Regions from separate parts of the Exiguobacterium sp. s34 genome, predicted to be linked through region 1. Evidence: riboswitches for the same ligand, from Rfam matches in the RefSeq annotation. Region 1 holds a riboswitch; each other region holds the start of a gene.
What was found. Region 1 has a riboswitch for S-adenosylmethionine ahead of msrA (peptide-methionine (S)-S-oxide reductase MsrA). Riboswitches for the same ligand answer to the same signal wherever they lie in the genome.
Positions count from the first base shown of each region.

Region 1 (4,255 bases):
TGTGATCGTCGGATGCCCTGCTTTCGCTGCCATGTCATAGTTCGCATCATGTGGTAAGACGATCGCATCAAGTTTATGCGACGCAAGCAACGCGTCAATCCCTTCTGTTTTCGCTAAACGAACGTCCTCGATGCGACGGTCGAGATAGCTCGCTTCAATCAGTTTCCCAGATCGGGCGTTCGCTTCTTCAAAAATGGTTTGACCGTGCGGAATCGATTCAGGGTGTTCTGCGTTCCACTCGATCAAGTCAGAAAGCGTCTTAAAAGGCACGGTTGTGTTCGCAAGATACGCCTCGATCCCGAGCTTGAATTCGTCGAACAGAATGTCTGCTTGTTCAAGCCCCGTATGCTTTGGTAGCGTGACCTCGACGAGTTCTACCTCGGCTTGACGCAACAAGCGAAGCGCCTGTTCATACAACCCGACTTCTTCTTCCGAAATGTCCGGTCTGATGAACCCGACACGCATCCCGACCGCCTGCCTCACATCGAGACATGTCACATAAGGCGGTCCGACAGGAGTCTCTAGAGTCGCCGGATCCGATTCATCCTCACTACATATCGTCTGTAAAGCGATGACCGCATCACGGAGTGTCCGCGCCATCGGTCCAGCCGTATCTTGAGAACGTGAAATCGGGATGATTCCCGAGCGGCTGATCAGTCCAACGGTCGGCTTGATTCCGACGATGCCATTATGCACGCTCGGGTGTACGATTGAACCACTCGTCTCAGATCCAACTGCAAGAAGCGTTAAATTTGCCGCAACCGCAGATGCCGACCCTGAACTTGATCCTCCGACATCTAGTTGGTCCCCATACGGATTCATCGTCTGGCCACCGACGGCACTCCAACCGTTCGGCATGTCTTCTGTCAAGAAGTTGGCCCATTCGGACAGGTTTGCTTTACCGAGAATGATGGCCCCGTCAGCCCGTAACCGTTTGACGAGCTCGGCATCCCGACCTGCGAAATGATGTCGCATCGCGGCAGCACCTGCCGTTGTCCGCATCAGTCCGCCCGTTTCGATATTATCTTTGATCAATACGGGAATCCCAAGTAGTGGTTTGCGTACCCCTTTTTTATAGCCCCGGTCTGCCGCCTCTGCCTCGAAAAGTGCGTCCGGATTCACCTGGATCACTGCATGGAGTCGATCATTATATGTCGCAATCCTTTTTAGATAATACGCGGTCACGTCTCTTGCTGTGAATTTCCCTTCTTTATAGCCACGATGCGCGTCTTCGATTGTCAGCTCTAACAATTGTGATTGTTTCATTGTTCATTCCTCCTTTACCTCCCCCCCTTTATTCGTGTTATATGCTTGATTTCCTTTTCTCATCGCCAAGTCGATGTGTTCTTGTTACACTTAAGAAAAAACAGGAGGTTCCTATGACGCGCTCCTACGTATTCGTGTTGCTCGCCGTATTCGGTCTATTTTTCTTGCAATTATATGGTGAGAATGTGCCGTATGGTACGTTCATCTCCATCGCATTGATTGGATTCATCATCGTCTTGACGATTTTTCAGTTAAAACGAAAACCGAATCATTGACGAAAGTATTTTGAGGGTGGTATGATGCTTTCACCAACTACATATCGATATCAAGAGTGAACGAGAGATCTGGCTCCATGACTTCACAGCAACCTGCCTCAGGCAAGGTGCTACGACCAGCAAGGGAAACCTTGGACGATATGACGAGAGCGCTCATGTCATCCGACGTGAGCGCTTTTTTGTTGAAATACGATTTGGAGGGAACGACAAGATGGAAAAAGCAACATTTGCAGGCGGCTGTTTTTGGTGCATGGTGACACCTTTTGAAGAACTACCAGGGATTGAAGGAATCGTGTCCGGCTATATGGGAGGACATATCGACAATCCGACATATGAACAAGTAAAGACTGGGACGACCGGACATCTAGAAGTCGTTCAGATCACATACGATCCAGCTCTTTTCTCATACGAGCGTCTCCTAGAACTCTATTGGATTCAGACAGACCCGACCGATGACGGTGGGCAGTTCCAAGACCGTGGGCCTCAGTATGCCCCAGCCATCTTCTATCACACGGAGGAGCAGCGAATCGCTGCGGAAGCGAGTCGCGATGTGTTAGCGGCAAGTGGACGTTTCACGGCCCCAATCGTCACAAAAATCATTCCGGCGATAACGTTCTTTGCTGCAGAAGACTACCATCAGGACTATCATAAAAAGAATCCAAAACATTACAAGGAAGACCGGGCCATCTCGGGACGCGACGCGTTTATCGAGGAGAACTGGACCGAGACGGTATGATGTTCAATTGACGCGAATGTATTAATTCGCGTCTTTTTATAAGCCCATGATTCGGGAAAAGAAATGTAACGATTCAAACACATGAATAGGAGGATTCACACATGAAAACTCGTTCAAAAATCATCATCGGTGTAATCGGCGTAGCCGTGATCGCCATCGCCTGGTGGCTCATCTCACCACTATTTTTGACTGAGACGGTCGATGAAGGATTGCCGCCGACCGCTGTCGAATCACCAGCTCCAGAGGAAGATGAATCAGAACAAGAGACGGCCGATACAGCGGAAGCACAAACGACTCAAACCGAAGTAGCAGGTGTGTTCATGGACGGGGAGAAAAATTACGAGACGACCGGCACGATTCGCTCAGTTGAAGCAGAAGACGGAACTTACCTGCGATTTGAAGAGTTTGAGACGACGAACGGTCCTGACTTGTTTGTATATTTGACGAAACCAGGCTTGGAAGTGTCTGAAGGGATTCGACTCGGGGCACTTAAGGGGAATACAGGAAATCAAAACTATTTAGTTCCGGCTGATGTCGATTTGACAGAATATAGCAAGGTAGTGATTTGGTGTCGTGCTTTTAGTGCAACGTTCGGGACGGGTGAATTAAGCACATCGAGTGAATAATCAATATTATGCAGCGGGTACATGTAATGCACTCGCTGTTTTTGCATGTAGTAAAAATTGTATAATGCCCAAATTTCAACTATTTGTTCGTAAGATGTTCATGATACAATATGGTAAAGTATGGAGCTGACAGGAGGGGTCACAAGTGATTTCAAATGAGTCATCGTACCGCACGTATTTTTGGAAACGTTTTTGGATCTTCTTTTTGCCGATTGTGACAATCGGTATTTTGTCTGATCCAATGATTATGGAAAATACGTTTAGTAGTTTTGAGGATATTGGAGAGTTTGTCTTCTATTCCGTTTATTATGTCGTCGTCATAGGAGGATTGACTGCCTTTGCCATTTCTTTGAAGTGGAGAAGAAAATGAAGTTCTCACGATTTATGGCAACCTTTATTTTTTCGATTGTTATGATGTTTTCGCTTCCGTTTATGATGCCTGTGTTTGAAGCGTTTGCTTAGTTTCACAATGTATTTATGTATGTACTCTTTGCATCACCTGTCATATTTACTTACGGAATTTCATTATCCAACTTTTCATAGTTTTTGGGTCACTGTATTAGATTTAACGATCTCACTCTGTTGTTCATGATCGATTCTAAAGATAACATCCTCTACATATACATATACAAGCGGTTTTTATTGCTATCATGCCAAACAGCAGTATACATGTAAACTTCATCATATATACTGCTGATTATTAGATTACTCGATCACCTTACTTATTCTTCTCATTCGCATATCGAGTGAAATTGTCGAGGATTGCCTGCCATCCTTGACGTTGCAACTCAACCGGATTCATCGAGTCCGCATCAAACGTTTCAACAATCTTTGTTTGATCACCTTCTGGTACGAATGAAATTCTCACTCTCCGTTCATCATCGAGGCGATATTGAATAAGCTCGTTCACTTGAATTTCCTCATACACGCCTTCAAAATCGAACCCCATACTGTTGTCTTTTGCTTCCATCCGACTGCGAAACTTCCCACCGACGCGTAAGTCATTCTCCGCTTCGGTCGTATGCCAATCTTCAGATGCATGATTCCATTGTTTGATATGATCAGGGGCTGTCCAGAGTTCCCAGACTTTTTCGATTGGTGTATCCACAAGCGTCGAGATCGTCACTACATTTGATTCCATGATTGTTTTCTCCTTTACTCTACATTTTTTTGATTCATCACGAATGCGTTGCACGTCCTATATGACGAACGCAACATGGGATTACTTCCCTATCGATTACGTCATCTCCTGCTATCCTTTTAACGATTAAAATTTACTCAAAAGAAAGACCCTGAATGGCACTCTAGACCGAGTGAACATTCAGGGTTCTTTTCATTTCATCATCGAAATT
Region 1 covers NZ_JACSKE010000003.1:209,434-213,688, reverse strand. Annotated here, with positions in the region: gene KNO87_RS08030 (amidase family protein) at 1-1,266, opposite strand, end outside; gene KNO87_RS08025 (hypothetical protein) at 1,380-1,541, shown strand; SAM riboswitch class I at 1,586-1,685, shown strand; gene msrA (peptide-methionine (S)-S-oxide reductase MsrA) at 1,753-2,277, shown strand; gene KNO87_RS08015 (DM13 domain-containing protein) at 2,379-2,903, shown strand; gene KNO87_RS08010 (hypothetical protein) at 3,049-3,273, shown strand; gene KNO87_RS08005 (SRPBCC family protein) at 3,622-4,044, opposite strand; gene KNO87_RS08000 (GRP family sugar transporter) at 4,255-4,255, opposite strand, start outside.

Region 2 (4,255 bases), on a different contig from region 1:
GGAAGAGAAGCAGGACTCACACGAAAACGTGACGAATCTTTACTATTAGATCTCGAAATGTCCCATGCTAGGAGGGAACGCATGAACCACTTTCGTAAGATGTCCGTGCTCGGTTGGAGTATATGGAGTGCCTTATTCATCTTCACCATCTCGTTATTTGCATTGGATGTCCTACACGCCCCGACGATTGATCCATTGTCGTTTATTTTAATTTCATTATTGGTCATCATTTTTCAACTCGACTCGATCGAAGTCAAAGGTGTGTACTTCACTTTTTCTGAAAGTATCGTCTTAATCTTATTTTTATTCTTTGGATTTGAAACAGCACTCATCGTCAACCAAATCGGGTTGTTCGTCTTTCAATTCGCCAATTTGAAACCGAAAGTCGCCATCCGTCGCTTCCGCTTCACGTATCCTTGGAATGCCATTACGGCGTACTTAGAAATCGTCATCCCGGCAGCGGTTTATCTCGCCCTTGGTGGCGAGACCGGTCTCGACTTTTATTCGCAAGATTCGTTCGTGCCGCTTGCCGGACTGTTCCTTGCCATCTTCTTAAACACGGTATTCCAAAAATATCAGGTGAAATGGTGGTTCCGCGTCGACATCGCATTGAGCGATTTTATGAAAATCGCTTTCTACACATACGTCGTCAGTTTGACCTTCATTTTAGCGGCATCATTCTTCCGGGAGACGAGTTTACTGGTCGTCAGTAGTATCGCCGCTGCCTTGACGTTCTTCATTAAACGACTTCTCATTCAAAAAGAACGGCAAGACGCCTTCAAATCTTTGATCGAGCAATATGATGAAGCTAAAGAAGCCGTCTCTTTGTCACAGAGTGAGGCGCAAGCAATCGAAGTCTTTTTAAGTCAGTGTGAACAGTTGAACCATTACGACGAAGGTTATATCGAGTTCAAATTGTTCGACCGCACGCTCTACTTCGATTTGAAGACGCGACAGCCCATCGATCGACCGGTCGTCTTTGCACTGCTTGAGATGAGTCAACCAATCGAGCAAATTCTCGACTATGAGATGCGGTTTGAATGGGATACCGCACTTTCCGACGCCTTCCATGACGATTATCATAGCTTTGTTTCTGTCCGTTCGGAGGAAATCGAAGAGATTCGTACATGGATCGTCATGACGGGAGAACCCGTATACGCATATCCGAAAATCATTCAGCATGAAATCATCAAGTTGTTGAAATCGTTCAATCGAACGATTAGCCGTTGTCACGAGCGGGATCGTCTCTATACCGAGAGCCGGACAGACAGTTTGACGCTTCTTGCCAATGCGCGTGCGTTTTATGAATACGGCATTCAACAAATATCGGATATGTCGATGTATCCGATATCTGTCGCCATGCTCGATATTGATTTCTTCAAAAAAATTAACGATACGTACGGTCATCAGGTCGGTGACCGAGTGTTACAAGAATTCGGTCGACGCATTCGGCAAGTACTTCGAACGGATGACTTTGCCGCGCGTTATGGCGGCGAAGAATTCATTTTACTACTCAACCATTGTGACATGACCCAAGCCATCGAAATCACAGAGCGGATTCGCCACCAAATCGAAGCGAAACCGTTCCTTGTTGACCATCATGAGATTTCTGTGACCGCGTCTATCGGGGTCGATACGATTGAAGCATTCGGGAACAAGCGTCTAGATGACACGATTCGAAACGCTGACCGTGCGCTCTATGTCGGTGGGAAATACGCAGGGCGGAACCGAGTAGCCCACTTCAACAATTTAACGACGTAAACTCCCCTTTCTCACATCGAATTGGGGAGTTTTTAGGTTGACAACCGGATTCGAAACAGGTACGTTAGGGAACGTGTTTAATAATTAGATAGATTCACTTTTTATCGAGAGAGACGGAGGGACTGGCCCTGTGAAGTCTCGGCAGCGGGGAACCTGTGCCAAATCCAGCGGGCGTATTGCTCGAAAGATGAAAAGGGTATTTCGCACGAAGGACCTTTTTCTCAAGAAAAAGGTCCTTTTTATTTTTTAGTGAGGTGATTATTTTGGAACAACCAACAGCCAACAAGTGGGCACTTTTGCCATTATTCGTCTTTTTGCTCTTTTTCATCGGGGCAGGTGTCTACTATGGGGATTTTTATAAGTTCCCAGTTCTCGTCGCAGCGATCATCGCATTGCTAGTCGCAGCATTCATGACAAAAGGAAGTGCGACACAAACCGTGGAGCGCATCGCACAAGGTGCCGGAAATCCGGGAATCATCATTATGATTTTTATTTTCTTACTCGCCGGTGCCTTTTCGACCGTAGCCGAATCGATTGGCGCCATCGACGCGACGGTTAACGCCGCGTTGACGCTCTTACCGCCATCGCTTCTCTTGAGCGGACTATTCGTCATCGCTGCTTTCATTTCAATGGCGATGGGAACATCGACCGGAACGATCGCAGCACTTGCACCCATTGCTCTCGGTATTCATGAAGAGAGTGGCGTGAACGTCGCCATCGCAGCCGCCGCAGTTGTCGGAGGCGCGATGTTCGGGGACAACCTTTCGTTCATTTCGGATACAACAATTGCCGCCGTAAGGACGCAACGGACGAACATGCGTGATAAGTTCCGGACAAACTTCTGGATTGTCTTACCCGCCGCTATCATCACGACGATTTTACTAGCGGTCTTATCGAACGGTGAGTCGACGGTCGATGTCGCTGCATTCGAATGGTATAAACTGATTCCCTATCTCGCGGTTATCGGCTTAGCGTTAACAGGACTGAACGTTATTCTCGTCCTTTTGGGCGGCATCACGCTCACTGGTATCATCGGTCTCCTCGACGGAAGCTTATCGGTGACAGCATTCGTGACCGCTATCGCCGACGGCATGGTCGGCATGGCCGAAATCTCGTTTCTGACGTTACTCATGGGCGGACTCGTCGGACTCATCTCGCACAACGGCGGACTCACGTATTTGCGTGACGCGTTGACGTCACGAATCCAAAAACGTGCCGGTGCCGAGTGGAGTATCGCTGGTCTTGTCAGCGCGACGAACGTGGCGACGGCAAACAATACAATTTCGATTCTCGTAGCCGGACCGCTTGCCGCAAACATTGCGGACGAATATGATATCGAACGGAAAAAATCAGCGAGTGTACTCGATATCTTCTCATGTGGGGTACAAGGAATTCTGCCATATGGAGCACAACTCCTCATCGCGGCAGAGCTGACGAAGACCGCATCGCCGGACCTCGTGCCGTTCATGTTTTATCCGTTCCTCCTCTTTATTTGTGGAGGGATCGCCATCGCATTTAACTTCCCGCGCTTTAAAAAACAGTCTTAAGCGAAAACACCCCTTGTTCAAAGGGGTGTTTGTCGTTTCGTGACCATTTCTTGTTTCAGTTGCTCGTTTCGTTTCTTGAAAGCGCGTCGTTTGAGAATTTCTTCTAATCCCCGGCTGATGGCCCATAATGCGACCAAAAGAAGACCGAGCATCGATAAACGAAATGGACTTTGGATAAACTCTTCCCACTGATCCCCGATGACAGAGAAAATGACGACGACGAGTAGTTTCCCGAATCCTGCCGCTAAAATGAATGTGCGGAGCGGCATCTGAATAAGCGCCAGCAAATAAGTGATCAAACTGACCGGGATGAACGGAAGTGAATACAAGAATCCGAGTGAAATCGGACTCATATGATTGATTCGTTCTAACCAATAAACCGCCACCTTATGTTTTTCGAGCCAGCGCGTCATCGGTTTTCGGAACACATACCGGACGGCTGCGAAGACGACAATTGTTCCGAGAAGGTTCCCAATCCACGATAAAAGGACTCCTAATAAAAAACCGTATGTCGCCGCATTGGCAGAAATGATTAAAACGAGTGGCAAAAACGGAAAGATCGCCTCTAAAAATGGAGCGCCGAGTCCGGCCCAAGGACCGCCAGGCAAGCTTTGAAGCCATTCAATCAATTGGATGATGTACTGTTGGAGAGAAGTGAGCATAGTCGTTCCACCTTCAACTTTCGTTACTACTACTCTATTACCCGAATTCGATTTACAAGACGCATCTCCCTGCATTCGTCAAAAAAAATTAAAAACCATTTGCGAAAATTCGCCGTGATATTTATCATATAATAATGGACTTGTGGTTGCAGGCAAGTCTATTCGTCGAACGACACAACCCAACGTTCGTTTTCCTGCAAAAAACTGAACACAGGGGAGCAACACAACATGGAAACAAAACCAATGCGGGTCTTGCTGTACTATAAGTATGTCAACATCGAAGAC
Region 2 covers NZ_JACSKE010000004.1:281,037-285,291, reverse strand. Annotated here, with positions in the region: gene KNO87_RS10850 (GGDEF domain-containing protein) at 82-1,761, shown strand; SAM riboswitch class I at 1,860-1,955, shown strand; gene KNO87_RS10845 (Na+/H+ antiporter NhaC family protein) at 2,025-3,308, shown strand; gene KNO87_RS10840 (TVP38/TMEM64 family protein) at 3,326-3,970, opposite strand; gene trhO (oxygen-dependent tRNA uridine(34) hydroxylase TrhO) at 4,199-4,255, shown strand, end outside.
Region 2: it holds a riboswitch for S-adenosylmethionine, as region 1 does, so the genes downstream of both, KNO87_RS10845 (Na+/H+ antiporter NhaC family protein) here and msrA (peptide-methionine (S)-S-oxide reductase MsrA) in region 1, are expected to answer to the same signal.

Region 3 (4,255 bases), on a different contig from region 1:
GTGAGACGATCTGTCGGGCAATCGTCGGCTTGCAACATCCACAATCGTTCGAGCAATAGGCATCGCATGAATGAGGCCATGTGACGCGTGCCGTCTCTCCTGAAAAGTCAACGTGATTGCAGTAAATGTGTTCAGGTACGACATGACCTTCTAGAATCGGATGGACGAAAAAGTCCATACCGCCACTGACGACATCAAATCGGAAGCCAAGTGACTGCGTCTCTTGTAAAAACTCGATGAACCCTGGCCGAAGCGTGATGGTCGAAAGAAGAAACTCACGGTATCGTACTTCCTGGTCACTCGGAAGTAAGCCGAACATCTGACCGACACCTTCTCGGATGGAGAGCGTCTGGTTCAAGACGGCATCTTTGAGCTCGACCCAATCAGGAGGTGCGAACTGTCGCATCAACGCGATGATGTTATCTTCTTCGGTGATCGTCCCGTCGAAGTCACAGATGACATGCGTGCTCATCGTGCACCCCACGCATCCAACGCGGTCGATAGTGCATCGGTATCGTTCGTCTTGCCAAGCGTCTGGTCAATCGCCTGTCGGAACGCCTTCGCTCCAGCGACCGCACCGTCTGGATGCCCATGAATCCCGCCGCCGGCATTGATGACGACATCCGTTCCGAAGTCTCGAACCAAGTCCGGGACGAGTCCAGGATGAATCCCGGCAGATGGGACCGTCAGAATCGGTTTCGTCCAATGGGGTTCTGTCGCATACGTCTGAATCTGTTGCGCTTCGTCTTTCGGTGTCGACAGCGAACCATACGGCGACGGGAAGAGCGTCAAGTCCGCCCCGGCGAGTCGAATCAGTTTCCCGAAAAGGAGGGAATGGCGGACTGATCCAGTCAACGCCCCCGCAAAAGCGGGATGTGCCAAAATCGGAACGTGAATCTCAGAGTCTTTGGCGAGTTCTCGCAAGGCATCGAGCCCATACGTATACACGTTAAACAAGAGCGCGGTCGCGCCAGCCTCAATCAATTGCTTCGCCTGTTCGCGTAACGTGAAGACGGGTCCACTCAATGTCACGGCGTATAGAACGGAGCGACCCGTCAATTCTTGATGTTCTTGAATGATCGATGCCCCGACCCGTGCCCGTTCGAGCGACGGGGTAAGTGGATTGTCATATAAAATCTCATCGTCCTTGACGAGGTCGATTCCGCCGTTGAATTGGTCACGGAGCTGTGTCGCCAAAAAGTCGAGGTCCCGTCCGATAACACCTTTGAAGATACTCATGGCGAGCGGTCGGTCGTGTACACGAAGGATGTCGCGAACACCTTCGACACCGAATGTGGCACCAGGGAAGTCTGATGCGAGCTCTTCCGGGAGTGATAGGTCAATCAGTTGGACGCTTGGGTCGAGTGATAGTTTTCCAAACGTCGTCGTCAGAATGGACGAGAAGTCTGGCGTCACATTATGTAGCGGGTAACGAATAGAGAAGCGACTCGTCGTTTCTTGTTGGGACGTCTCGATGACCTCACCACGGAACGCCTGCAGTTGATGTTGCTCGATGTGGTTCAACTCGGTCCACGTGCCGACGGTCAGCTCATGTGCGATTTTTTCAGCCACGCGTTCGACGTGATCGGTATGTTTGATTTCATAAGTAGCGATAATTCCCATAAGTTCCTCCTTTCAGGTCAAACAAAAAATGACCTCATGCCAAGGCAAGAGGTCATTCGAAAACAATGAACTCTTATCTCTCAGCGATAGCTGCAAGAATTAGCACCGTGCCATTTCTGGTCGGTTGCTGCGACATCATCGGGCTTGTCCCTCCGTCTGCTCTTGATAAGAATAGTTGTGAAGTTGTGAAATTTAATTGAATTTTTACATAGAATCGCTCACTCGTCAATTCCTTTTTTTGAGAAAAAAAGTTTGAAAATAATGTTTCTATATATGCGTGTCAAAAATAGGGAGTCGACCGAAAATAGAGGATTGACAACTAGCGTCTCGAGTCCGTAATATTCGTCTCAACACGTCAAACACAATTAAATCATTTACTCTTATCGCGAGTTGGCAGAGGGAATTGGCCCTAAGACGCCGCAGCAACCGACCATTTGGCACGGTGCTACATCCACCAGACATATGTCTGAAAGATGAGAGGAACAACCAATTTGGGTGTGCCTCTTTCTCGCGGAGAAAGGGGCTTTTTTCATGTATATGCACAGGAAAGGGGAAAGCATCATGGCTTATAAGGCGTTTACAGAACAGAGTGTCGTCGACCATGTTCGACAGTTGGGGTTACTAGAAGAGGGGATCGCAGAATGTGAGGAAATCGGAGATGGAAATTTAAATCTCGTCTTTCGCGTTCGCCAAGGCGATACGTCATTGATTGTGAAACAGGCGTTACCATACGCAAAAGTCGTTGGAGAGAGCTGGCCGCTCACGCTTGATCGGTCTTGGATTGAACAGCTGGCCCTTCGTGAGTTTTCCAAAGTCGTTCCACAGTTCGTACCGGGTGTCCTCGGGAGCGACCGTGAACTCGCTTATACGATTTTGGAAGATTTATCAGCTTTTGAGATTGTCCGCACCGGCTTTCTAAAAGGCGAGAGCTATCCGAATTTAGCGCGTCACGTCGGTACATTCCTCGGTGAAACGTTGTTTGCGACGTCTGACTATGCGAACGGTCCACTCGTCAAGAAACAAATCGAAAAGGAGTATTATAATCCAGAACTGTGCGATATCACGGAGAAACTCATCTTTACCGACCCGTATCGCGATGCAGAATCGAATCAGATTGAATCTGCCATTCGTACAGATGTTGAAAAATTATGGTCAGATCTCGCCCTGAAGATTGAAGTGGCCAAATTGAAGGTCGGGTTCGTGACGAAACATGAAGCGTTATTACATGGAGATTTACATACAGGAAGTATTTTTGCGACGCGTCAAGAAACGAAAATCATCGATCCTGAGTTTGCGTTTTATGGTCCGTTCGGCTTTGATATCGGTCAAATCATTGCTCATTTAGTGTTCTCGACGTATGCGCATCCGTTGAAACGGTTCGAACGCTTCACAGAAGTGCTCACCGTCTGGGAGACGTTTGAAAAAACGTTCCGCACACGCTTCACACAGGCGGTCGAACCGTTCAACACAGTAGGATTCGTGGACGAACTGTTGCCGTCGATTTTGAGTGATGCGATTGGTTACGCAGGCTGTGAACTGATTCGTCGAACGATTGGTCTTGCTGGGGTCGCTGACTTAGAAACACTACCAGACGACCTTCGCATCGAACGGAAACGCCACTCCTTAGAACTCGGCACGCGCCTCATCAAACAGCGCCATCAGATTCAATCGATTGACCAGTTGATTCCAGTCCTGTCGGAGGTGCGAGTATGAGTGTGCAAAGTATTCATTTCGATGCCGACACTGAAATCTTGACGATTTTAGATCAGACACAGTTGCCGCAAGAAGAGCGCTATATTGAAGTGTTGACGCTCGAACAGGCCGAACATGCGATCAAGTCGCTTCAAGTTCGAGGAGCACCGGCCATCGCCTATTTCGGGGCGTTCGTCCTCGCAAAAGAAGCATCACGTCTGCAAGATAATCCATATTTTCACCGCCAATTGGACCAAGTCGGGCAACGATTGATTGCGACCAGACCGACGGCGGTCAACTTACAGCACGTCATCGAATCACTCCTACGATTGAACGTAGGGGAGGACTTTGAACAGATCGCAAAAGCAATTAAAGAGCGTGCGATTGAAATTTATGAACAAGACGTGGCGACGTATCGCACGATTGGTGAGCATGCGCTCACCGTGTTACCCGCCGGTGGCAATGTATTGACGATTTGTAACGCCGGTGCCATTGCGACGTCACGTTATGGTACTGCGCTTGCCCCATTCTATGTCGGAAAAGAGCGTGGCATCCCGTTTCGGGTGTTCGCATCGGAAACCCGTCCACTGCTTCAAGGGGCACGGTTGACCGTATGGGAACTCGACCGGGCAGACATCGATGTCACGTTGATCACCGACAATATGGCGGCGTGGACGATTCAGACGAAACAAGTCGATGCCATCATCGTCGGGGCGGACCGCATCACACGTACCGGTCATACAGCCAATAAAATCGGGACGCTCCAGCTCGCAATTTTGGCGAAACACTACAACATCCCGTTCTATGTCGCCGCCCCGCATTCGACGTTTGATTTGGAAGCAGACGACACGATTCAAATCGAGGAACGGGACGCGCATGAAGTGACCCATATCGGGGGACATCCGACGGCACTCGTCGGCATCACAGTCTTCAACCCGGC
Region 3 covers NZ_JACSKE010000001.1:554,534-558,788, reverse strand. Annotated here, with positions in the region: gene KNO87_RS02750 (2-hydroxy-3-keto-5-methylthiopentenyl-1-phosphate phosphatase) at 1-472, opposite strand, end outside; gene KNO87_RS02745 (2,3-diketo-5-methylthiopentyl-1-phosphate enolase) at 469-1,623, opposite strand; SAM riboswitch class I at 1,694-1,795, opposite strand; SAM riboswitch class I at 2,001-2,103, shown strand; gene mtnK (S-methyl-5-thioribose kinase) at 2,185-3,336, shown strand; gene mtnA (S-methyl-5-thioribose-1-phosphate isomerase) at 3,333-4,255, shown strand, end outside.
Region 3: it holds a riboswitch for S-adenosylmethionine, as region 1 does, so the genes downstream of both, KNO87_RS02745 (2,3-diketo-5-methylthiopentyl-1-phosphate enolase) here and msrA (peptide-methionine (S)-S-oxide reductase MsrA) in region 1, are expected to answer to the same signal.